4 regions of the Mesorhizobium sp. M0029 genome follow, and region 3 is predicted to be linked to each of the others. Evidence: predicted binding sites of a transcription regulator. Region 3 holds the regulator's gene; each other region holds the start of a gene.
The links. The regulator PhoB, encoded in region 3, activates phosphate uptake and scavenging genes when phosphate is short. The targets are predictions, from matches to a motif close to TGTCATNNANCTGTCAT.
Positions count from the first base shown of each region.

Region 1: a site for PhoB is predicted at 4,186-4,202, ahead of ppk2 (polyphosphate kinase 2). Genes of this name have one in related genera too.
Region 2: a site for PhoB is predicted at 3,603-3,619, ahead of NKJ76_RS15245 (alkaline phosphatase D family protein). Genes of this name have one in related genera too.
Region 4: a site for PhoB is predicted at 3,082-3,098, ahead of NKJ76_RS12885 (RNA degradosome polyphosphate kinase). Genes of this name have one in related genera too.

Region 1 covers NZ_JAMYVF010000021.1:13,558-19,005, reverse strand. The annotation lists gene hemB (porphobilinogen synthase) at 1-1,028, shown strand, start outside; gene NKJ76_RS26740 (DUF1330 domain-containing protein) at 1,063-1,389, opposite strand; partial or broken gene NKJ76_RS26735 (winged helix-turn-helix transcriptional regulator) at 1,566-2,260, shown strand; gene NKJ76_RS26730 (dihydrofolate reductase family protein) at 2,371-3,015, shown strand; gene ppk2 (polyphosphate kinase 2) at 3,205-4,125, opposite strand; gene NKJ76_RS26720 (aldo/keto reductase) at 4,369-5,412, shown strand; gene NKJ76_RS26715 (glycosyl transferase family 90) at 5,434-5,448, opposite strand, start outside.
Region 2 covers NZ_JAMYVF010000008.1:13,884-19,331, forward strand. The annotation lists gene ppa (inorganic diphosphatase) at 1-403, shown strand, start outside; gene NKJ76_RS15230 (hypothetical protein) at 631-1,224, opposite strand; gene NKJ76_RS15235 (TetR/AcrR family transcriptional regulator) at 1,454-2,071, opposite strand; gene NKJ76_RS15240 (MFS transporter) at 2,144-3,427, shown strand; gene NKJ76_RS15245 (alkaline phosphatase D family protein) at 3,691-5,265, shown strand; gene NKJ76_RS15250 (hypothetical protein) at 5,313-5,448, opposite strand, start outside.
Region 3 covers NZ_JAMYVF010000018.1:71,177-76,624, forward strand. The annotation lists gene pstC (phosphate ABC transporter permease subunit PstC) at 1-505, shown strand, start outside; gene pstA (phosphate ABC transporter permease PstA) at 502-1,818, shown strand; gene pstB (phosphate ABC transporter ATP-binding protein PstB) at 1,836-2,660, shown strand; gene phoU (phosphate signaling complex protein PhoU) at 2,701-3,405, shown strand; gene phoB (phosphate regulon transcriptional regulator PhoB) at 3,422-4,111, shown strand; gene NKJ76_RS25270 (ROK family protein) at 4,142-5,377, opposite strand.
Region 4 covers NZ_JAMYVF010000006.1:128,990-134,437, reverse strand. The annotation lists gene ppx (exopolyphosphatase) at 1-735, opposite strand, end outside; gene NKJ76_RS12885 (RNA degradosome polyphosphate kinase) at 735-2,927, opposite strand; gene NKJ76_RS12880 (zinc-finger domain-containing protein) at 3,161-3,406, shown strand; gene NKJ76_RS12875 (FAD-dependent monooxygenase) at 3,426-4,637, shown strand; partial or broken gene NKJ76_RS12870 (TIGR02117 family protein) at 4,749-5,377, opposite strand.

The DNA.
Region 1 (5,448 bases), on a different contig from region 3:
GCAACAAATTCGCGCCGGCAAAGCTCGGCGCACGCAGCGTCGACGAGATCACCGGCAGCCGCCGCTTGCGGCGCATGCGCAAGGCCGACTGGTCGCGCCGCCTGGTGCAGGAAAACCGGCTTACGGTGAACGATCTGATCTGGCCGATCTTCGTGATCGACGGCAAGAACACGCGCGAGCCGATCGCCGCCATGCCCGGCGTCTTCCGCCTGTCGCTGGACCTCGCCGTCAAGGAGGCCGAGCGGGCCGCTAAGCTCGGCATTCCGGCGATCGCCACCTTCCCCAATGTTGAACTCAGCCTGCGCGACCAGACGGGATCGCACATCCTCGACCCGGAAAACATCATCAACCGCGCCACCCGCGCCATCAAGGACGCAGTGCCCGAGATCGGCATCATCACCGATGCCGCGCTCGATCCGTTCACCTCGCACGGCCATGACGGCATCTTGCGCGACGGCATCATCGTCAATGACGAGACAGTGGAACAGGTGACCGCCGCGGCCGTCATCCAGGCAGCGGCCGGCGCCGACATCATCGCGCCGTCCGACATGATGGACGGCCGCATCGGCGCCATCCGCGACGCACTCGACGCCAACGGTTTTTCGGATGTGGCGATCATGTCCTATGCGACGAAATTCGCCTCCGCCTTCTACGGCCCCTACCGCGAGGCGGTCGGCACCGCCGGCCTGCTCAAGGGCGACAAGAAGACCTACTATCTCGACCACGCCAATTCCGACGAAGCGGTGCGCGAGGCCGAGCAGGATATCGCCGAGGGCGCCGACATGCTGATGGTCAAGCCCGGCCTGCCCTATCTCGACATCATCCGCCGGCTGAAGGACGAGTTCCAGATGCCGACCTTCGCCTACCAGGTGTCAGGCGAATATTCGATGATCAAGGCGGCGGCCGCCAATGGCTGGATCGACGGCGAAAAGGCAATGCTGGAGAGCCTGCTCGCCTTCAAGCGCGCCGGCTGCGACGGCATCCTGACTTACTTCGCTCCGGAAGTGGCGCAAATGCTGAAGGGTTAGCCGGAACCTGGATGCTCCGGGTTCCGGCTTTTCCTCACGCCTTTGGCAAATAAGGAATCGTTCCGGCGAGATCGGTATCGTCGATCAGCTGGAAGCGGCTGTCGCTGCCCTTCCGGCGCTCCGCCACAAACGGAGCGTATTGCGGATCGTTGGTGAAGGCTTCGGCTGCCTTTGCCGACGGAAACGCCATGATGGCGATCAGGCTGGTGTCGAGCGGCTTGCCCTCCAGCGTCTTCACATTGCCGCTGCGGGCGAGATACTTGCCGCCATGCTTGTGGACGAGGTCATGCACCGAAGCGGCATAGGCCGGCACCCATTTGTCGTCCTTCACCTTGATGTCTGCGATCACGTAAGCGGTCATTGTCCAACTCCTCATGGATCGGCACCGGACTGCCCGGTGACGTGACCGCTGCCTCGCATGGCGGCGCCGGACCGCTCCAGTCACAGAACTGTACCGGGGGTGCCAGTACAGCTTCTGTACTGGCTGAACTCAGGTTTTCTGAATAAGGTCCGGCAACATCTTTTGGAGCTCACCACATGACACAAGCCGGTTACAAGCAATTCTGCCCGCTCTCCATGGCCGCCGAGCTGCTCTGCACACGCTGGACCATGGTGCTGCTGCGCGAACTGGTGGCGGGATCGACCCGCTTCAACGATTTGCGCCGCGGCGTGCCGAAAATGTCGCCAACCCTTCTGTCGCAACGGCTTAGGGATCTCGAAGCGGGAGGCATCGTCGAGCGGACCGAGATCGCGACCGAGAAGGGCGTGTTCGAATACCGGCTGACCGAGGCGGGCCGGGATTTGCGCCCGGTTGTCGAGGCGATGGGGTTTTGGGGCCAGAAGTGGGTCGAGGCCAGGCTGTCGCTCAAAAACCTCGATCCGTCGCTGCTGATGTGGGACATGCGGCGCAATCTGAACCCCAGTCCGCTGCCGGACGGGCGCACCGTGATACAATTCCTGTACCATGACCTGCCGGCGTCAAAACGATCGTGGTGGCTGATCGTCGAAAAGCAGGGCGAGGTCGATCTTTGCTGGTACGATCCGGGCTTCGACGTCGATCTCTACGTCTCGACCGATCTGTGCACCATGACCTCGATCTGGATGGGCTGACGACAGTTCACAAGGAACGCGACAAGATCAGCCTGACCGGCGATCTCGACGTCGCCGGCAAGATGCAGATCTGGCTTGGGCTCAGCCCGTTTGCGGTGATGCCGAAGCGCGTGGCGGCTTGAGGTCCCTGCGCATTCCACAGATCGGCTTGCCTCTAAAAATACTAGTTGCAAAATGCAATCAGTTTGAATACTGATTGCAAATCACAACTGGTCACCGAAAGGGAGTCTCCATGTCCAAACTTCGCGTCAATGCCTTCACCTTGTCGCTCGACGGTTTCGGCGCCGGTCCTGACCAGGACCTGCAAAATCCGCTCGGCGTTGGTGGCGAATATCTGCACAAATGGATGACCGGCACCCGCACCTTCCATGAGATGGTCGGCAAGGATGGCGGCACCACCGATGTGGACGACCGGTTCACTGTCCGCAGCTTCGACAATGTCGGGGCCTGGATCCTCGGCCGCAACATGTTCGGCCCAATCCGCGGCGAATGGCCAGACGAGAGCTGGAAAGGCTGGTGGGGCGACAACCCGCCCTATCACGTGCCGACCTTCGTGCTGACCCACTACAAGCGCGACCCCATTGTGATGGAAGGCGGCACCGTTTTCCACTTCGTTGCCGGCGGCATCCACGCCGCGCTCGAACAAGCAAAGGCCGCGGCCGGCGGCAAGGATGTCCGCGTCGGCGGCGGCGTTTCCACCATCCGGCAATATCTGCAAGAGAAGCTCATCGACGAGTTGCATCTGGCGGTGTCGCCGGTGTTGCTCGGGAGGGGCGAGAGCCTGTTTGCCGGGCTGGATATGCTGAAGCTGGGTTACCAGTGCACCGAGCAGGTGGCGACAGCGCTCGCCACGCATGTGACGATCAAGCGGGTGTAGTGGCGAAGTGATAGGCGCAGGCTTCTTTCTCCCCGTTCTACGGGGAGAAATGCCCGGCAGGCAATGAGGGGCAGCGCTGCTTTTGGAGGTTAGCAGCGTCCGACGGCTGTGAATTCGTCGATGCCGGCGCTGCCCCTCATCCGCCCTTCGGGCACCTTCTCCCCGTGAAACGGGGAGAAGGAAAAGTGCTCAATACTTCTCCGGCACGTAAAGCTCGCGCGGCAGGACCTGGCGCTCGTACTCCGGGTTGAACACCCGCTCGGGCAGCGTGATTTCTTCGTGCGGCACGTCCTCATAGGGCAGCTGTTTGAGGAGATGGTCGATGCAGTTCAGCCGCGCCCGCTTCTTGTCGTTGCCTTCGACGATGTACCACGGTGCCTCTGGGATGTTGGTGCGGGCAAACGTCTCTTCCTTGGCCTTGGTGTACTGCTCCCAGCGCACGCGCGACTGCAGGTCCATCGGCGACAGCTTCCACTGCTTCATCGGATCGTGGATGCGCATCATGAAGCGCATCTGCTGTTCCTCGTCGGTGATCGAGAACCAGTATTTGACCAGCGTGACGCCGGAGCGGACCAGCATGCGCTCGAACTCCGGCACATCGCGGAAGAACTCTTCGACCTGATCGGGTTCGGCAAAGCCCATCACCCGCTCGACGCCGGAGCGGTTGTACCAGGAGCGGTCGAACAGCACGATCTCGCCGCCGGCCGGCAGATGCGGCACGTAGCGCTGGAAATACCATTGTGACTTTTCGCGCTCGGTCGGCGCCGGCAGCGCCACGACGCGGCAGATGCGCGGGTTGAGGCGCTGGGTGATGCGCTTGATGACGCCGCCCTTGCCGGCGGAATCACGGCCCTCGAAAACCACCACCAGCTTCTTCTTGTGGTAGGCAACCCAGGACTGCAGCTTGATCAGTTCCGACTGCAAGCCGATCAGGTCGCGGAAATACTGCATGCGATCGATCGACGGCGGATGCGCGTTCTTGTAGATCTTGGCGATCTCCAACGACAGCGCCGGCTCCGAGATTTCCAGCTCATAGTCCTCGTCGAGCGTGTCGGCGAGTTCGGCTTCCAGCCAATCCCTGGCCGGAGAATTCTGCTTCAACTCGGTCATTTCCACTGCTCCGCTTGCCGGCTGACATGAAACCCTGAGCCGACTCGATATAGGCCGCCAATGACGGTTTTATTGCAAGCCGCCGGCCAGCCGGTCATCACTGCAAACCAGCGAGCATTGCCCATCCATCGCCGTGGGATGGCGACAAGCCGCTCAAATTGTCCTACAAATGGCGGACCCGTTCGGGCTTCCCCGCCCTTTCCTGCTAAAACCGCCTCCCCACCAAAACTACGAGGATCTGACATGGAATACCGCACGCTTGGCCGTTCCGGCTTGAAAGTTTCGGCGCTGACCTTGGGAACCATGACCTTCGGCGGCAGCGGGCCGTTCGCTGCCGTCGGCAATTCCGATCTCGCGGAGGCCTCGCGCATCATCGACACTTGCATCGATGCCGGCATCAATCTCATCGACACCGCCAATGTCTATTCGAACGGATTGTCGGAAGAGATCATCGGCGAGGCGCTCGGCGGCAAGCGCAAGAACGACGTGCTGATCGCCTCCAAGGCGCGCATGCGGATCGGCAAGGGCCCCAATGACGAAGGCCTGTCGCGCCATCATCTGATCCGCGAATGCGAGAAGAGCCTGAAGCGCCTCAGGACCGATGTCATCGACATCTATTTCCTGCACGAATGGGACGGCGCGACGCCGCTCGAGGAAACCATCGCCGCGCTCGACACGCTGGTTGCCCAGGGCAAGATCCGCTATGTCGGCTGCTCCAACTATTCCGGCTGGCAGGTCATGAAGGCGCTCGGCATCAGCGACAGCCAGCACCAGCCGCGCTTCGTCACCCAGCAGATCCACTACACGCTGGAAGCACGCGAGGCCGAGTATGAGCTCTTGCCGATCTCGGTCGACCAGGGCCTTGGCGTTTTGGTGTGGAGCCCGCTCGCCGGCGGCCTGCTGTCGGGAAAATACCGCCGCGACAGTCCGACGGCGCGCCAGATCGGCGGCTGGTCGGAACCCCCGATCCGCGACGAGGATCGGCTGTGGCGGATTGTCGACGTGCTGGTCGATATCGGTGCGGCACGCGGCGTTTCGGCGGCCCAGGTGGCGCTGGCCTGGCTGCTTGGCCGGCCGGCCGTCAGCTCGCTGGTGATCGGGGCGCGCAACGAAGCCCAGTTGAAAGACAATCTCGCCGCGGCAAGCCTGACGCTGTCCTTTGATGAACGCCAGCGTCTCGATGCCGTCAGCCGGCCGCCGGTGCTCTATCCCTACTGGCACCAGCAGTTTACGGCGAAGGACCGCTTCGGCCCGGCCGATCTGGTTATGGACCGCAGCGTCATCTGACTTAAGGGCGGCCGGAAGCCGCTAGCCCGCGATAAA
Region 2 (5,448 bases), on a different contig from region 3:
TTTCCTGCATACGTCGATGCGCTACCCCGGCAATTACGGCTTCGTGCCGCACACGTTGTCGGGCGACGGCGACCCGATCGACGTTCTGGTCTGCAACACCCGCGCGCTGGTGCCGGGCTGCGTCATCAATGTGCGGCCGATCGGCGTGCTGGTGATGGAAGACAATGCCGGCCAGGACGAGAAGGTCATTGCCGTGCCGTCGCCGAAGCTGACGCTGCGCTACGAAAACGTCACCGAATACACGCAGCTGCCCGAGATCACCCGCGACCAGGTCCAGCACTTCTTCGAGCACTACAAGGATCTCGAGCCCGGCAAATGGGTCAAGATCGAAGGCTGGCACGATTCCAAATACGCCAAGAAGATGATCGTCGACGCGATCGCACGGGCGAAGGCGGCGAAGTAGCGCCGAGAGAGGCCTGCGTCTCGTTCAAGTAAGCGGCAAACGCCAGCGCGAGGCACCCCCCTCTGGCCTGCCGGCGATCTCCCCCTCAAGGGGGGAGATCGGATGTCGCAACGGCTTTCGTCAATTTTCAGCGCCGAAAGAAAAGCGCCGCCAGCGAAGCTGCCAATCTCCCCCCTTGAGGGGGAGATGCCCGGCAGGGCAGAGGGGGGTGCCTTGCACCCACGTGGCTAGTTATCCACCCGACCAAACGCCGGCACGTTGCCGATGACGGTGTGCTTGTCCTTGCCACAGGCGAAACTCTTCGCCTTGTCCGCCAGCTTGCGCGCCTGGTCATTGGCCTGCGGGTTGCCGGTGGCCAGCACGAGGCCGATGGTGCAGCCGTCGCGGGCTTCCATCTGGGCGACCTTGGCGACCAGCAGCACTTCGGTCGGCTTGTTCTCGTCCTCGGGATTGCTGATCGAGCGGCGGTGGATGACGGCGAAGGGAACGGCAACCTCGCCCTTGGTCTCGATGCGCCATTCGACCTTGGCGCCGGACGAGTTGAGGCCGGAAAAGCTCTCCCAGACCGAGGTCATCTCGCCGCCCGGCGGAAACCCGTAAAACAGCGATTCACGCGCATCGTCATAGGCGATCAGCACGGGATAGCCGCGATAGCCGGAGCAGGCGAGTTCGGCCCAGTCACCATCGCCTTCCTCGGCCTGCGCATAGGTCACGCAATCCTTTTGCGAATCGAGGTCGGTGTAGACGCTGGATATGCCATCGGCATGGGCTGCCTGGCAGAGGGCGGCGAGGGCGAATGGAACAAGCAGCAGGGTTCGCATGCGGACGTCTCCCTTGAGGTTGGCCCCAGCCTATCGGCAAATCTGCAGCCGGCCTAGCGTGCCAATCTCAACGTTGGCGCCGCCCCACATCGCCCTGCCGGGCAATTCTCCCCGTGAACGGGGAGAAGCGCAACGCTGGCAATTGGCGAAATCGTGATGAGAGCGTCCCTCGCCCCATTTCCGGGAAAGGATGCAGGCAGGTGAGGGGCGGCGCCAACGTTAGAAAATGCTATTTCTTCAAGCTCGCCTCGATCAGCAGGTCGGCGTTGCGGGCCACCGATTGCGCCGGGCCGCCCAGGCCGAAGAGCTGGCCGCTGATATAGGCGCCTTCGATCAACAGCAGCAGGCCGTCGCCGAGCGTGTCAGGGTCTTTAGCGCCCATCGCTGCGGCCATGGCGCGCAGGCGGTGGCGCAACTCCTGCTTGTTGGCCTCGCTGACGACACGCGCCGGATGGCCATGTTCGGGATATTCCACCGCCGCGTTGGTCATGCCGCAGCCGCGATAGTCCGGCCTTTGCGTGCGCTTGCCGACGCGAGTCAGAAAAGCCCTGAGCTGTGCGCGCGGGTCGCCGGGATGGGCAGCCACGGCTTCGTCGAAACGCTCCCAATACTCACGGTCATATTGCCTGAGATAGGAAGCGGCGAGCTCGTCCTTGGAGGGAAAGCTGCGGTAGAGGCTGGGCTTGGTGACGCCGGCGCGCTTGACGATCTCGTCGACGCCGATCGCCCGGATGCCGCGGCGGTAGAACAGGTCGTAGGCCACGTCGAGGATTTTCTTGGCAGCCTTGGGCGGTGCGGCTGCATGACCGTCCTTGATGGTCAGTTCAATATTTTTGTCCGTTGGCATGGTATGACTCGATTGACGTGTTACCGATCGGTACGTATACATGTCCCCACCTGCAACGTACCGGTCAGTAACATGATAGCTCAATCCCGTCCCTTTGGCCAGCGCTACGCTTTCGTCGTGGTCGGCGTCATCTTCCTCTGCCTGTTGATCGCGGCCGGGCTTCGTTCGGCTCCTTCCGTGATGATGCTGCCGTTGGATAAAAGCTTCGGCTGGGGGCGCGATACGGTTTCGATTGCCGCCGCGATCGGCATCTTCCTCTACGGCCTGACCGGGCCGTTTGCGGCCGCACTGATGGAGCGTATCGGCTTGCGCCGCACGCTGCTTGCCTCGCTTGTGATCATGTCGGGCTCGACCGCGCTCAGCCTGCTGATGACCGAGCCATGGCATCTGTTCCTCACCTGGGGCGTGTTTTCAGGTATCGGCTCCGGCGCGGTCGCCACCGTGCTCGGCGCCACCATCGTCAACCGCTGGTTCAAGACCAATCGCGGCTTGGTGATGGGGCTGATGTCGGCCTCCAGCGCCACCGGCCTCTTGGTGTTCCTGCCGCTACTGGCATCGCTCGCCCAGTCCGGCGGCTGGCAGCCCGTCGCCACCGCCGTCTCTATCGCCACCGCCTGTCTTCTGCCGCTGGTCTGGCTGTTGGTTCCGGAGCGTCCCGCTTCGATCGGCATGGTGCGCTATGGCGCAGGGGCCGATGACGTGCCGCCGGTGTCGCCGGCATCGCAAGGCAATTTCCTGGCGCATACGCTGAACACGCTACGCCGCGCCGCCGGCACCCGCGTCTTCTGGTATCTGTTCGCCACCTTCTTCATCTGCGGTTTCACCACCAACGGGCTGGTCGGCACGCATCTGATCTCCTTCTGCGGCGATATGGGCATCCCCGAGGTACAGGCCGCGGGCCTGCTGTCGCTGATGGGCATTTTCGACCTGATCGGCACGACTTTGTCAGGCTGGCTCACCGACCGTTTCGACCCGCGCAAGCTGCTCGGCGTCTACTACGGCATTCGCGGCCTGGCGCTAATCTATCTGCCCTATTCCGGCTTCTCGGCGACTAGCCTGATCATCTTCGCCGTGCTCTACGGTCTCGACTGGATCGCCACCGTGCCGCCGACGCTCAGGCTCGCCAACGAGGCGTTCGGTGACCGCAGCGGCCCGATCGTGTTCGGCTGGATCGTAGCCGGCCACCAAGTCGGCGCCGCCACCGCCGCCGCCTTCGGCGGCACCATGCGCGAACTGCAGGGCAATTACGAACTGGCCTTCCTGATCGCCGGTTTGACGGCGATCGTGGCTGCGTGTCTGTCGCTGCTGATCAATACGAGCAGGCCGGCTTTCGATCCGGAGCCGCAAGCGGCGTAAGGCGCGGTACTAATCTCCCCCATCAGGGGGGAGATGGCCGCGAAGCGGCCAGAGGGGGGCCGTGCGACCGGACTCAGCCTCTTGCGCATAGGAGGTCGGCGCTCCAAGCGAGGCGACCCCCTTCTGTCGCCTTCGGCGACATCTCCCCCCTCAAGGGCGGAGATCACCTGTCGATTGTTATCAAAGTTTCATCTTCCCGAGATGTGGCTGAAACATTGAAGCTGGAGCTTGCTGGCACCGTTCGAAGCCATCAGGAGACAGCCATGAACAAGATCTCGTTGACCCGCCGCGCTTTCGTCACCTCTGCCAGCGCCGCCGGTCTGCTCGGCGCATCGGGGCTCGCTTTGCCCTATTATTCGCGCGCCAGCCAGCGCCCGGCCTTCACCCATGGCGTCCAGTCCGGCGATGTCGATGCCTCGAGCGGCATGGTGTGGACGCGCACCGACCGGCCTTCGCGCGTCATGTTCGAAGTGTCGTCGACGGAAAACTTCGCCAATGCGACGCGGCTGGCGCCGCTCGATACCTCGCCGGCCAGCGACTTCACGGTCAAGCGCCTGCTCACCGACCTCGCCTCCGACCAGGATATCTTCTACCGGATGACTGCCGCCGACCTGTCGGATATCAACGCCGTTTCCGAACCGATCGTCGGCCGTTTCCGCACAGCACCCGCCTCGAAGCGCGACATAAAATTCGCCTGGTCGGGCGACACGGCCGGCCAGGGCTGGGGAATCGATGAGACCGGCATGAAAACCTACGCCACCATCGCCAGGCACACGCCGGATTTCTTCCTGCATTCTGGCGACACCATCTATGCCGATGGCGCCATGAAGGACGAGGTAGACCTGCCTGGCGGCGGCAAGTGGAAAAACGTCGTCCTGATCGACGGCAAGCGCAAGGTGGCCGAGACGCTGGATGAGTACCGCGACCAGTGGAAATACAACATGATGGACAAAAACGTTCTGGCCTTGAGCGCCATCTGCCCGACCTTCTACCAGTGGGACGATCACGAGGTGCTGAACAACTGGTCGGATTCGAAGAATCTCGGCGCCGACAGCCGCTACACCGAAAAATCCGTCCATGTGCTCGCGGCGCGTGCGGCGCGCGCCTTCCATGAGATGACGACGATCCGCTACGAGCCGTCCGAGCCCGGCCGCGTCTACCGCAAGATCGCGCATGGGCCGCTGCTCGACGTGTTCTTCCTCGACATGCGCTCCTATCGCGGCCCGAACGGCCCCGACATGCAGGAGGACATGACGCCGCAGTCACGCATGCTGGGCGAACAGCAGACGAAATGGCTGAAGCGCGAGCTGACGAATTCCAGGGCGACCTGGAAGATCATTGCCGCCGACATGCCGCTCGGCCTCGTCGTCTGGGACGACGGCGCCAAGAAGGTCGGCGCGGAAGCCATCAGCAATGGCGACAATGGCCTGCCCAAAGGCCGCGAGCTCGAGATCGCCGACCTGTTGCGCTACATCAAGACTGCCGGCATCACCAACACGGTCTGGTTGACCGCCGATGTCCACTACACGGCGGCGCACTATTACAACCCCGACAAGGCGCGGTTCCAGGATTTCAATCCTTTCTGGGAATTCGTCTCGGGCCCGATCCACGCCGGTACCTTCGGTCCCAATGATTTCGACATGACCTTCGGCCCGGAGCTGAAATTCATCAAGGCGCCGACCACCGAACAGGGCCAGAACCTGCCACCCTCGGCCGGCCTGCAGTTCTTTGGCCTGGTGGACATTTCAGGGGCGACAGAGCAGCTGACCGTGCGGCTTATGGATCGCGACGACATCGAGCTTTACAAGGTGACGCTCGATCCGGTGCGGTCGGCGTAAGCCTTTGGGTCGGTGCGAAGGATCGCTATGCCTGGAATGGGCAGCCGTCAGTCCGGGTAGCAAACCGTCGGAATCTTCGGCCACACCGCGCTGTCGCAGCCTGCAACCCGCTGCCTCTGCTTGAAAGAGGCGCTGACCGGGCCGGTGACCACGGGGTCGACGCCATCAGGGGCGTCGGCAAAC
Region 3 (5,448 bases):
GCGCGACCTGTCGGCGGCACTCACCGGCGGCTCGCCCTTCATCCAGGGCCAGAGCATCTTCACCGCCGGTCTGGTGATGGGCGTCATGCTGATCCCGGTCGTGTCCTCTTTGTCCGACGACATCATCACCGCGGTGCCGCGCGCAATGCGTGACGGCTCGCTCGGCCTCGGTGCCACGCGCTCCGAGACGATCAAGCGGGTGATCCTGCCGGCGGCACTGCCCGGCATCGTCGGCGCCATCCTGTTGACGGCGTCGCGCGCCATCGGCGAGACGATGATCGTCGTGCTGGCGGCGGGCGTCGCCGCCAATCTGACGGCCAATCCGTTCGAGGCGATGACGACCATCACCGTCAAGATTGTCAACCAGCTGACCGGCGATCTCGAGTTCAACTCGCCGCAGACGCTGGTCGCCTTCGCGCTCGGCCTGACGCTGTTCGCGCTGACGCTGGTGATGAACATCGTCGCCCTCTACATCGTGCGCAAGTACCGGGAGCAGTACGAATGACCGACATCCCCCTGGACACGATGGCGGGTGCCGTCGCGCGTCCGCGCCGCGACATCGGGCTGAAGGCGCGCTATGCCGCCGAACGCCGGTTCCGCATCTATGGCGTGATTGCGATCTCGGTGGGCCTGGCGTTCCTGGCCATCATGCTGATCACCATCGTCTCGAAAGGCTACACCGCCTTCTGGCAGACGACGGTGACGCTGCCGGTCACCTTCGACGAGAAGGTGATCGATCCCTCCGGCAAGCGCGCCACCGACCCTACCGTGCTGATCAAGGCGAACTATCCCAAGCTCGCCGAAAACGCGCTGGTGGCCAAGCTCGGCATCGATCCGGCCAACAAGCCGATGATGCTGAAGCTCAAGGGCTTCCTGTCGGAAGGCGCCCGCGTCCAGCTGCGCGACATCGTCTCCGCCGATCCGTCGGTGATCGGCAGGACGCGTGACGTCGACATCCTGGCTGCCGCGAACCTCGACTCGGCCTTCAAGGGTCAGATCGACCTCGGCGTCGATGAAGCGCGCCGCAAGGTGTCCAACCAGCAGATCGACTGGATGAACAAGCTTAAAGCCGACGGCGTGATGGCCGAGCATTTCAACACCGGCCTGTTCACCTATGGCGCCTCCAGCCGGCCCGAAACGTCGGGCATGGGCGTGGCGATCATCGGCTCGTTCTACATGATGGTGATCGTGCTGTTGCTGGCGCTGCCGATCGGCGTCGCCGCCTCGATCTATCTCGAGGAATTCGCCAAGAAGAACCGCTTTACGGACCTGATCGAAGTCAACATCAACAATCTCGCGGCGGTGCCGTCGATCGTCTTCGGTCTGCTTGGCCTTGCCGTGTTCATCAACTTCCTCGGCATGCCGCGCTCGGCTTCCTTCGTCGGCGGCCTGGTGCTGACGCTGATGACGCTGCCGACCATCATCATCGCCACGCGCGCCGCCCTCGCCGCGGTGCCGCCGTCGATCCGCTCGGCGGCCCTAGGTCTCGGCGCCTCCAAGATGCAGATGGTGTTCCATCACATCCTGCCGCTTGCCGCCCCAGGCATCCTTACCGGCACCATCATCGGCCTGGCGCGTGCGCTCGGCGAGACAGCACCGCTGCTCTTGATCGGCATGGTCGCTTTCGTCGCCGATTATCCGACGACGCCTTTCGATCCGGCGACCGCGCTGCCGGTTCAGATCTATATGTGGGCAAACGAGGCTGAGCGCGCTTTTGTCGAGCGCATGTCCGGCGCCATCATCATCCTGCTCGTCTTCCTCATGGCCATGAACATCACCGCGATCGTGCTCCGGCGCCGGTTCGAGCGGCGCTGGTAGAAAAAAGGCAATTTGGTATGAACATCATGACCGAACAGTCCCTTGAGAATGCAGTGGGCGACAAAATGAACGCCAAGTCGAACGAAGTCATCAAGATGCGCGGCGACAAGGTCGGCGTGTTCTATGGCGAGAAGCAGGCGTTGTTCGACGTCAATCTCGACGTCCGCCAGAACCAGGTGACGGCGCTGATCGGCCCGTCCGGCTGCGGCAAGTCGACCTTCCTGCGCTGCCTCAACCGCATGAACGACACCATCGATTCGGCGCGGGTGACCGGCAAGATCACGCTCGATGAAGACGACATCTACGACAAGAACATCGATGTCGTCGAACTGCGCGCACGCGTCGGCATGGTGTTCCAGAAACCCAACCCGTTCCCGAAGTCCATCTACGAGAACGTCGCCTACGGCCCGCGCATCCATGGGCTGGCTAAGCGCAAGTCCGACATGGACCAGATCGTCGAGCAGAGCCTGAAGAAGGCTGCGATCTGGAACGAGGTCAAGGACCGCCTGCAGGAGCCCGGCACCGGCCTGTCCGGCGGCCAGCAGCAGCGCCTGTGCATCGCGCGCGCCATCGCCGTGTCGCCGGAAGTGATCCTGATGGATGAGCCCTGCTCGGCGCTTGATCCGATCGCCACCGCCCGTGTCGAGGAGCTGATAGACGAGCTGCGCCAGAACTACACGATCGTCATCGTCACCCACTCGATGCAGCAGGCGGCGCGCGTGTCGCAGCGCACGGCGATGTTCCATCTCGGCTATCTCGTCGAGGAGGGCGCAACCGACAAGATGTTCACCAACCCCGACGACAAGCGCACCCAGGATTACATTACCGGCCGCTTCGGCTGAACCTTCCGGCGGGTGAATTTCAGGCACGAGGACCAAGATCATGGGTGAACATACCGTCGCCTCCTTCGATGAAGAGCTCGGGCAGATCAGCAAGCTGATCCGCGACATGGGCGATCTGGCAGGCTCGATGGTCAGCGGCTCGACCAGGGCGCTGCTCAATTCGGACAATGCGCTGGCACAGCGTGTCGTTTCCGACGACGCCATCATGGATGCGCGCCAGCGCGAACTGGACGACCGCGCCATCACGCTGATCGCCAAGCGCCAGCCGATGGCCAACGATCTGCGCGCCGTGGTCGGCTCGATCCGCATGGCCGGCGACCTCGAGCGCATCGGCGATCTCGCCAAGAACATCGCCAAGCGCGTCGGCACCGTGGGCCTCAGTGTCACGCCGCGCGACCTGTCGCACTCCATCGACGCCATGGCGCAGCTGGTGCTGATCCAGGTGCAAGGCGTCGTCGAGGAATATGCCGCCACCGATGCGGCAGCGCTTGCAAAACTCAGGAATGACGACGAGCGCATCGACGTCAAATACACGTCCGTGTTTCGTGAGCTCTTGACCTACATGATGGAAGACCCTCGCAACATCACCGCCTGCACGCATCTCTTGTTCTGCGCCAAGAATCTTGAGCGCATCGGCGATCATGTCACCAACATCGCCGAAAATGCGTATTATGTGCTGACCGGCCAGCAACTGCCCGCCAATCGTCCGAAGCAGGACGAGACGGCGATGGCCATGCCGGCCTGATGAGGGTGAACTGCCGATGATCGCGCCACGCATCATGGTCGTGGAGGACGAGGAACCGCTAGGCGTGCTCCTCCGCTACAACCTCGAATCCGAAGGCTATCACGTCGAGGTGGTGACACGCGGCGACGAGGCCGAGATCCGCCTGCAGGAAAACGTGCCCGATCTCCTGGTGCTCGACTGGATGGTGCCCGCTGTTTCCGGCATCGAGCTCTGCCGGCGGCTTAGAGTGCGGCCCGAAACCGAGCGGCTGCCGATCATCATGCTGACCGCGCGCGGTGAGGAAAGCGATCGCGTGCGCGGCCTGTCCACCGGCGCCGACGACTATCTGGTCAAGCCATTCTCGACGCCGGAGTTCATGGCGCGAGTGAAGGCGCTGCTGCGCCGGGCCAAGCCGGAAGTGCTGTCCAGCGTGCTCAAGGTCGGCGACATCGTGCTCGATCGAGAATCGCACCGGGTCTACCGCAAGAAGAGCGAGATCAGGCTCGGACCGACCGAGTTCCGGCTGCTCGAATTCATGATGCGCCATCCCGGCCGCGTGTTCTCGCGCAGCCAACTGCTCGACAATGTCTGGGGCGAGACGATCTATATCGACGAGCGAACCGTCGATGTCCATGTCGGGCGGCTGCGCAAGGCCGTCAACAACGGCCGCATGCCGGATGTCATCCGTACCATTCGCGGCGCCGGCTACGCGATCAGGGAAGATTAGGATGCTGCGCGTCGCGCCGTTGCCGGCCTTTCAGGCGACATGCTTGCCAGATTTGGGCTGAATGCCCGGTGCGAAAATCTCCTGGTCGACGAAGCCGAGTGCGCGCATGGCGCAGCCTTCGCGGATCAGCGGCAGTTCGTTGGGCTCGGTGTCGAAGGAGATCGACTTCGAGTGCTGGCCGCCGGCAGTCTGGGCGATGGCCTCGCGCAATGCCGGCTCGATCAGGTCGAAGGCGGCGGCGCTGACGCCTACCATGGCGACGGGTGCCGGATCGATCAGCGCAAACAGGCTGCCGAGGCCGAAGCCGAGCGCCTCGCCGGCCTTGCGATAGGCTTCGCGCTCCGGGCCGTCGGTTTCGCGGGCGCGCGCGGCGAGTGCGCGCATATCAGCGTCGCCGATATCGACCGGCTCGGCATCCTCGCCCATCATTTTGGCGCTGCGCCAGATGGCGTAGTTTCCGGCATAGGCTTCCACGCAGCCGCGCCGCCCGCAGCGGCAGAGCGCGCCGCCCGGACGGTGGATCATGTGGCCGAACTCGCCGCCCGAGGAATGGGTGCCGGTGAACAGTTCGCCTTTCAGCACCAGGCCCATGCCGATGCCGTGCGATAAGAGGATGGCGATAAAATTGTCGCGGTAGCGCTCGGGCTGGCGCCATTGCAGCGCCACCGCCATCATGTTGCAATCGTTCTCCATGGTGGCAGGAATGCCGAATTCCGCTTCCAACATGTCGGCGAAGGCAATGTCGGTCAGTGGCGTGATCGGCGACCACAGCATGGCGCGCGCCTGCGAATCGGTGATGCCCTGGATGCCCATGGCAATGCGGGCGATGCTCTGGACATCGAGGTCGGGATCCTCAAGCCGCCGCCGGACGATTGCTACGCATTCGCCAATCAGCTCGTCGCGCGGCTTGGTCAGCGTGTCCAGCCGGCGCTGTTCCTCGGCGACGACGTGGCCGGCATAGTCGATGACGGTGACGGACAGGAAATTGAGCGACAGCACGACGGTCATCACCGCCGCCGCTTCCGGGTTGAGACCAAGGCCCACCTGCGGCCGGCCGCGTTTCAGTGCGCCGGTCTCGCCAGGTTTGCCTTCAATCAGGATGCCTTCTTGAATCAGATCAGACGAGATTGCCGATATGGTCGAGTGGCTGAGGCCGGTGGTCGCCGCAATCTCGGTCCGCGACGGCTGGCCGGCCCGGCGCACGGCTGAAATCACCATCGCACGGTTGCGACGGCGCAGATCGTCGTGGCGGATTCCAACCGACATTTGTTTCCTCCCGGCCTCCTCGCGCCTCATGATAGTGAAGGCGTTCGACGGCACCAGCCAAATATTGGCAG
Region 4 (5,448 bases), on a different contig from region 3:
CAGGAAATTGGCGGCGCTTTCGACACCGATCTCATAGTGGTGCATGACGCCAAGCGGGTAGTTGGTCATTTCCATGTGCAGCCGGGCAAGGTTTCGCCAGGTGCCGCCAACGGCGTAAAAGGGCCGTCCCAGCCCGCCCTTCAACAATTTGGCGCGCGCCAGTTCGTCGCGGGTGATCTTTGCCGCCTGGGCGAGCGAATTCCTGGCCATGTCCTGCAGCCGCAGGCCACCCAGCGGCAGCGTGATGCCGTCGCCGATCGCCTCGCCATTGATGTCGATAAGCTCCAGGCTGCCGCCGCCAAGATCGCCGGCAATGCCATTGGCGGGGTGGAAGCCCGAAATGACGCCAAGCGCCGAATAATGCGCCTCCTGCCGGCCAGTGAGCACGCGGATCTCGGTCTTGAGCACATCCTGGGCGCGGTGGATGAAATCGGGGCCGTTGATCGCTTCGCGGGCCGCGGCCGTTGCCAGCACAAACATGTGCTCCGCACCCGCCTGGTCGGAGAGCGCGCGGAAACGGCGGAACTCCTCCATCGAGCGCGTCACCGCCTCGGGGTCGAGCTTGCCGGTCGAAACGATGCCGCGGCCGAGGCCGGCCAGCATCTTTTCGTTGAACAGCAAGGTCGGCGAGCGCGCCAATCCTTCATAGACGACAAGGCGGATCGAGTTCGAGCCGATGTCGATGATGGACAGCGGCCGGCGATCCTGCAGCCGGCCTTGGGACGTTGAAATCATCAGCCGGTGTTCTTCTTGCGACGCTTGAACTGCGCGATGCGCTTGGGCGCATGCGACTTCAGCGCGTCACCCCGTCCCGACAGGCTCGGATTGGTCATGAAATATTCCTGCGCGTTGAACGGTTCCTCACCCTCCTCCAGCACGACGCGCCGGGAGGTTCCGTCAGCCAATACGTCGAAACTTTGCTGGTTGTCCATGATGTTGCCCAGCATGATCTGGCCAAGGATCTGTTCATGCACCGTTGGATTGGTGATCGGCACCATGGTCTCGACGCGGCGGTCGAGATTACGTGGCATCAAGTCGGCCGAGGCGATGTAGACGATCGCCTCGTCCGACGGCAGGCCATGGCCGTTGCCGAAGCAATAGATGCGGCTGTGTTCGAGGAAGCGGCCGACGATCGACTTGACCCTGATGTTTTCCGACAGGCCGGGCACCTGCGGCCGCAGGCAGCAGATGCCGCGCACGACGAGATCGATCTCGACGCCGGCACGGCTGGCGTCATAGAGCGCGTCGATGATGTTGGGATCGACGAGCGCGTTCATCTTCATCCAGATGCGCGCCGGACGGCCAGCCAGCGCGTAGGCGACCTCGTCGGCAATGTGCTTGAGGATACGGCTGCGCAGCGTAAACGGCGAGATGGCGATCCGCATCTCATCGGTCGGCTCGGCATAGCCGGTGATGAAGTTGAACAGCTGGGCGACATCGCGCGCGATCGTCGGATCGGTGGTGAAGAAGGACAGGTCGGTGTAGATGCGCGCGGTCACCGGATGGTAGTTGCCGGTGCCGAGATGGACATAGTTGCGCAGCTTGCCGTCCTCGCGCCGCACTACTAGCGACATTTTCGCATGGGTTTTGAGTTCGAGGAAGCCGAACACGACCTGGACGCCGGCGCGTTCGAGGTCGCGCGCCCAGCGGATGTTGGCTTCCTCGTCGAAGCGCGCCTTGAGCTCGACCAGGGCGGTTACCGACTTGCCGGCCTCGGCCGCGTCGACCAAGGCGCGCACGATCGGGCTGTCGTTGGAGGTGCGGTAAAGCGTCTGCTTGATCGCCACCACCTCCGGGTCGGCCATCGCCTGGCGCAGGAATTGGACCACCACGTCAAAGGATTCATAGGGGTGGTGGACGACGATGTCCTTCTCGCGAATGGCCGCGAAACAGTCGCCGCCATGCTCGCGGATGCGCTCGGGAAAGCGTGGATTGTAGGGGGTGAACTTCAGGTCGTCGCGCGGCACGGCGACGATCTCGGAAATCTGGCTGAGCGCCAGCGGGCCGGTCAGAACGCTGATGCGGCTCGAAGAGACGCCAAGCTCGCCGGCGACGAACTCGCGCAATTCGCCGGGCATCGACTTGTCGAATTCGATGCGGATGACCGAACCGCGGCGGCGGCGCTTCAGCGCCGTCTCGAACAGGCGCACGAGATCTTCCGACTCTTCCTCGACCTCGATATCGCTGTCCCGGATGATGCGGAAGGTGCCTGAACCCTTGACCTCATAGCCGGGGAACAGCTTGCCGATATAGAGGCCGACAGCCTCCTCCAGTGGAATGAAGCGAACGTGCTGCTTGCGGTCGGGCAGACGGATGAAGCGCTTCAGCGCCACCGGCAGGCGCAGAAGCGCGCTCATCTCCTCGCCATTCTTGCGATGGCGCAATTGCAGCGCCATCGAGAAGCCGAGATTGGGAATGAACGGAAACGGATGCGCCGGGTCGATCGACAGTGGAGTCAGGACCGGGAAGACCTGGTCCTGGAAATGGTCTTCCAGCCAGACTTTCTCATCCTTGGTTAGTGCATCGCGGGTGATGCTCTCTATGCCTTCCTTGTTGAGCAGCAGCATCAGCGCTGAAAGGCTGTTCTGCTGGTCCTCCTGCAGCCGCTCGACCTCGCGCAGCAATTGTTCCAGCTGCTGCTCCGGCGTGCGGCCGTCGGGGCTCTTGAGCGCAATGCCTTCGCGCACCTGGCCGGCAAGGCCGGCGACGCGGACCATGAAGAATTCATCGAGATTGGCGGCCGAAATCGACAGGAAACGGACGCGTTCGAGCAGCGGATGGTGCTCGTTCTGTGATTCCTCGAGCACACGCCGGTTGAACTGCAGCCAGGAGAACTCACGGTTGACGAACCGATCGGGGTTGCCGCCCTCGGGGCTCGCCACCTCGACATTGATGAATTCGCTCTGCACCGGCTTCAGTTCGTTCATGGTTCCTGCTCTTCCCCGCCAACCGTCCCTTGGAGCGCCGCTGGACGTGCCATGCCTCTAACACGCTTTTTTGACGCATGGCCCTTCGGCGAAAACCATTCCGATTTCAGGGACATGCACTTAACCGGCTCAACGTATCCTCTGACAGGCTTTTGCGACAGTTTCATTTCATCGATCTTGCAAACAGGCCTGTTATGTTCCAGATGCTTTTCGACGAGATCAAGGAGACGACGATGGCAGGCGGTTCCATTCCCCATTTCCAGAACGATGCGGGCCATCCGGCAATCGACATCGGCGTCAAGGAATTCATGTGCACCGGCGCCAACCCGCCCTTCGACCACCCACACGTGTTCCTCGACATGGGCGACGACAATGAAAAGGTCTGCCCCTATTGCTCGACGCTCTACCGCTATTCGGCGAAGCTGAGGGCGACGGAAACGCTGCCGGCCGGTTGCCTTTATATCGACCAGGCCGCCTGATCCTTCCGCGACAAGCCCGATGGAAGACATCAGGTCCCGGCAGGTCATAATCGCCGGGGCCGGCATCGCCGGGCTGACCGCCGCCCTTGCCTTCGCCGGACGGGGTTATCCGGTAAAGCTTATCGAACAGGCACAGCACCTAGAAGCGGCCGGCGCCGGCATCCAGCTTTCGCCCAACGCAACACGCATTCTTCGAAAACTCGGCGCGCTCGACCGGCTGTTGCCGGCAGCGTTGCGGCCGGAAGCGGTCGTGCTCAAGGACGCCCGGACGCTGCGCGAACTGGCGCGGGTACCGCTCGGGCACGCCGCCGAAGCGCGCTGGCAGGCGCCCTATCTTGTCGCCCATCGCGCAGATGTGCAGGCAGCGCTGTTGGCGCAAATGGCTGAACGGCCGCAGATTGAGCTCATCACCGGCGCCCGCGTGACCGGCATCGTCAAAGACGCGCAATATGTCGCCGTGACCGCCGAAGTGGACGGCCGCGAGATCGAGGCACGCGGCAAACTGCTGGTCGGCGCCGACGGCGTCTGGTCGGCGGTCAGGGCGCAACTCGCAGGCGAGGACTTCGTCAAAAGCCGTTTTTCGGGCGAACTCGCCTGGCGAGTCACGATCGCGGCCGAGAGCGCCGCCGGCGAAGCCTTTGTCGCGATCGGCGCCGCCGACTGCGTCACCACGTTCCTGCATCCAGGCTTCCACATGGTCGCCTACCCCGTCAGCAAAGGCCGGGCCTTCAATCTCGCCGCCTTCACCAAGGGTGAGCGCATGGCCGAAGGTTGGTCGGGCCATGCCGATCCTGCGATCCTCACGGCTGCCCTGCGCGGCACCGCGCCGGGCCTGACGAAGCTTGTGGCACTGGCCGGTCCATGGACGGCCTTTCCGATCCACACCGTCGAACAACAGCGGTGGACGAGCCCGCAGGGCATCGCGCTGATCGGCGACGCCGCGCATGCGATGACGCCGTTTGCCGCACAGGGCGCGGCAATGGCGATCGAGGATGCGGTGACACTAGCCGGATTTGTTGCCGCGGCGCCTGCTGGTCTCAGGGGGGCGCTTGCGGCGTGGGAACAGGAACGGCGTCCGCGTGTGGCTAAGGTTGCCCGCCGTGGCGCTGTCAACCGGCTCGCCTGGCACGCTTCGGGGCCGGTGGCGATGGCCCGCAACCTGTTCCTGACAATGCGCTCGTCCGAAAAGCTCGCCGCCGACCTGGACTGGCTCTATGGCTGGCAGGCGTAAGGAAAGCAGATCCGAGACGATCCAGTTCGTCGATGTAGCGATCCTTCGCACCCCCCTCTGCCGCGCCGACTTCAAAAGATCCAACACTGTCGGGGTGCGGCGTAGGGGCTGCTAATTATACAGCCGCATTGAAAATCGCAGCGAGGCCGGCAGCGGGTTCCACCAGCCGGTGCGCAGGCCGGCGGTGCGCAGGCCGGCGGCTGTCCAGGTGTTGCAGCCGACAAGCGCGTTGAAATGGCCGTTCGCCTCGAAGAAGCGGTCGAAGCTGGAATGGGCGGCGTTCTCGATGACGACCGGACCATGCGGCCCTTGCTGGAAACTCGCGTCGATATAGTCGAGCAGCGCTGCAAAATGCTCCTCATCGAAACCGGTGACAGCAGGGTGCGGCTCGGCGATGGTCCCGGCGATATCGACATGCATGACCGAGGCGTCCAGTGTCAGCGCCTTGAGGACGGGCACTGCCTTCAGCTGCGACCAGCTCGGCGTCGCCAGATAGAAGGCCCGGCCGCCCCAGCCAAAGACGATGTAGCGCACTTCTGGGGCGTCGACAGCCGGCGCACCTCGTCATCGACGGGAATGGCGATGTCGGTGTGGATCGGATTCTCCAGCACCAGAATATGGCGCGTGCCCTCACCCGCTGCTGACGCCGGCCACAGCGGACGCGGCACCAGCGTGCCGAGCGTGGCAGCGAGCGCGACCACGATAATCAGCATGGCCACGAAACGCAGGGCTTTTCTCATGCGGCGGCGGCTTTGTGTTTCAATGGAGAAGATCGACCCCAGATAGCAAAAGAGCCCGGCCGCATTGCGGC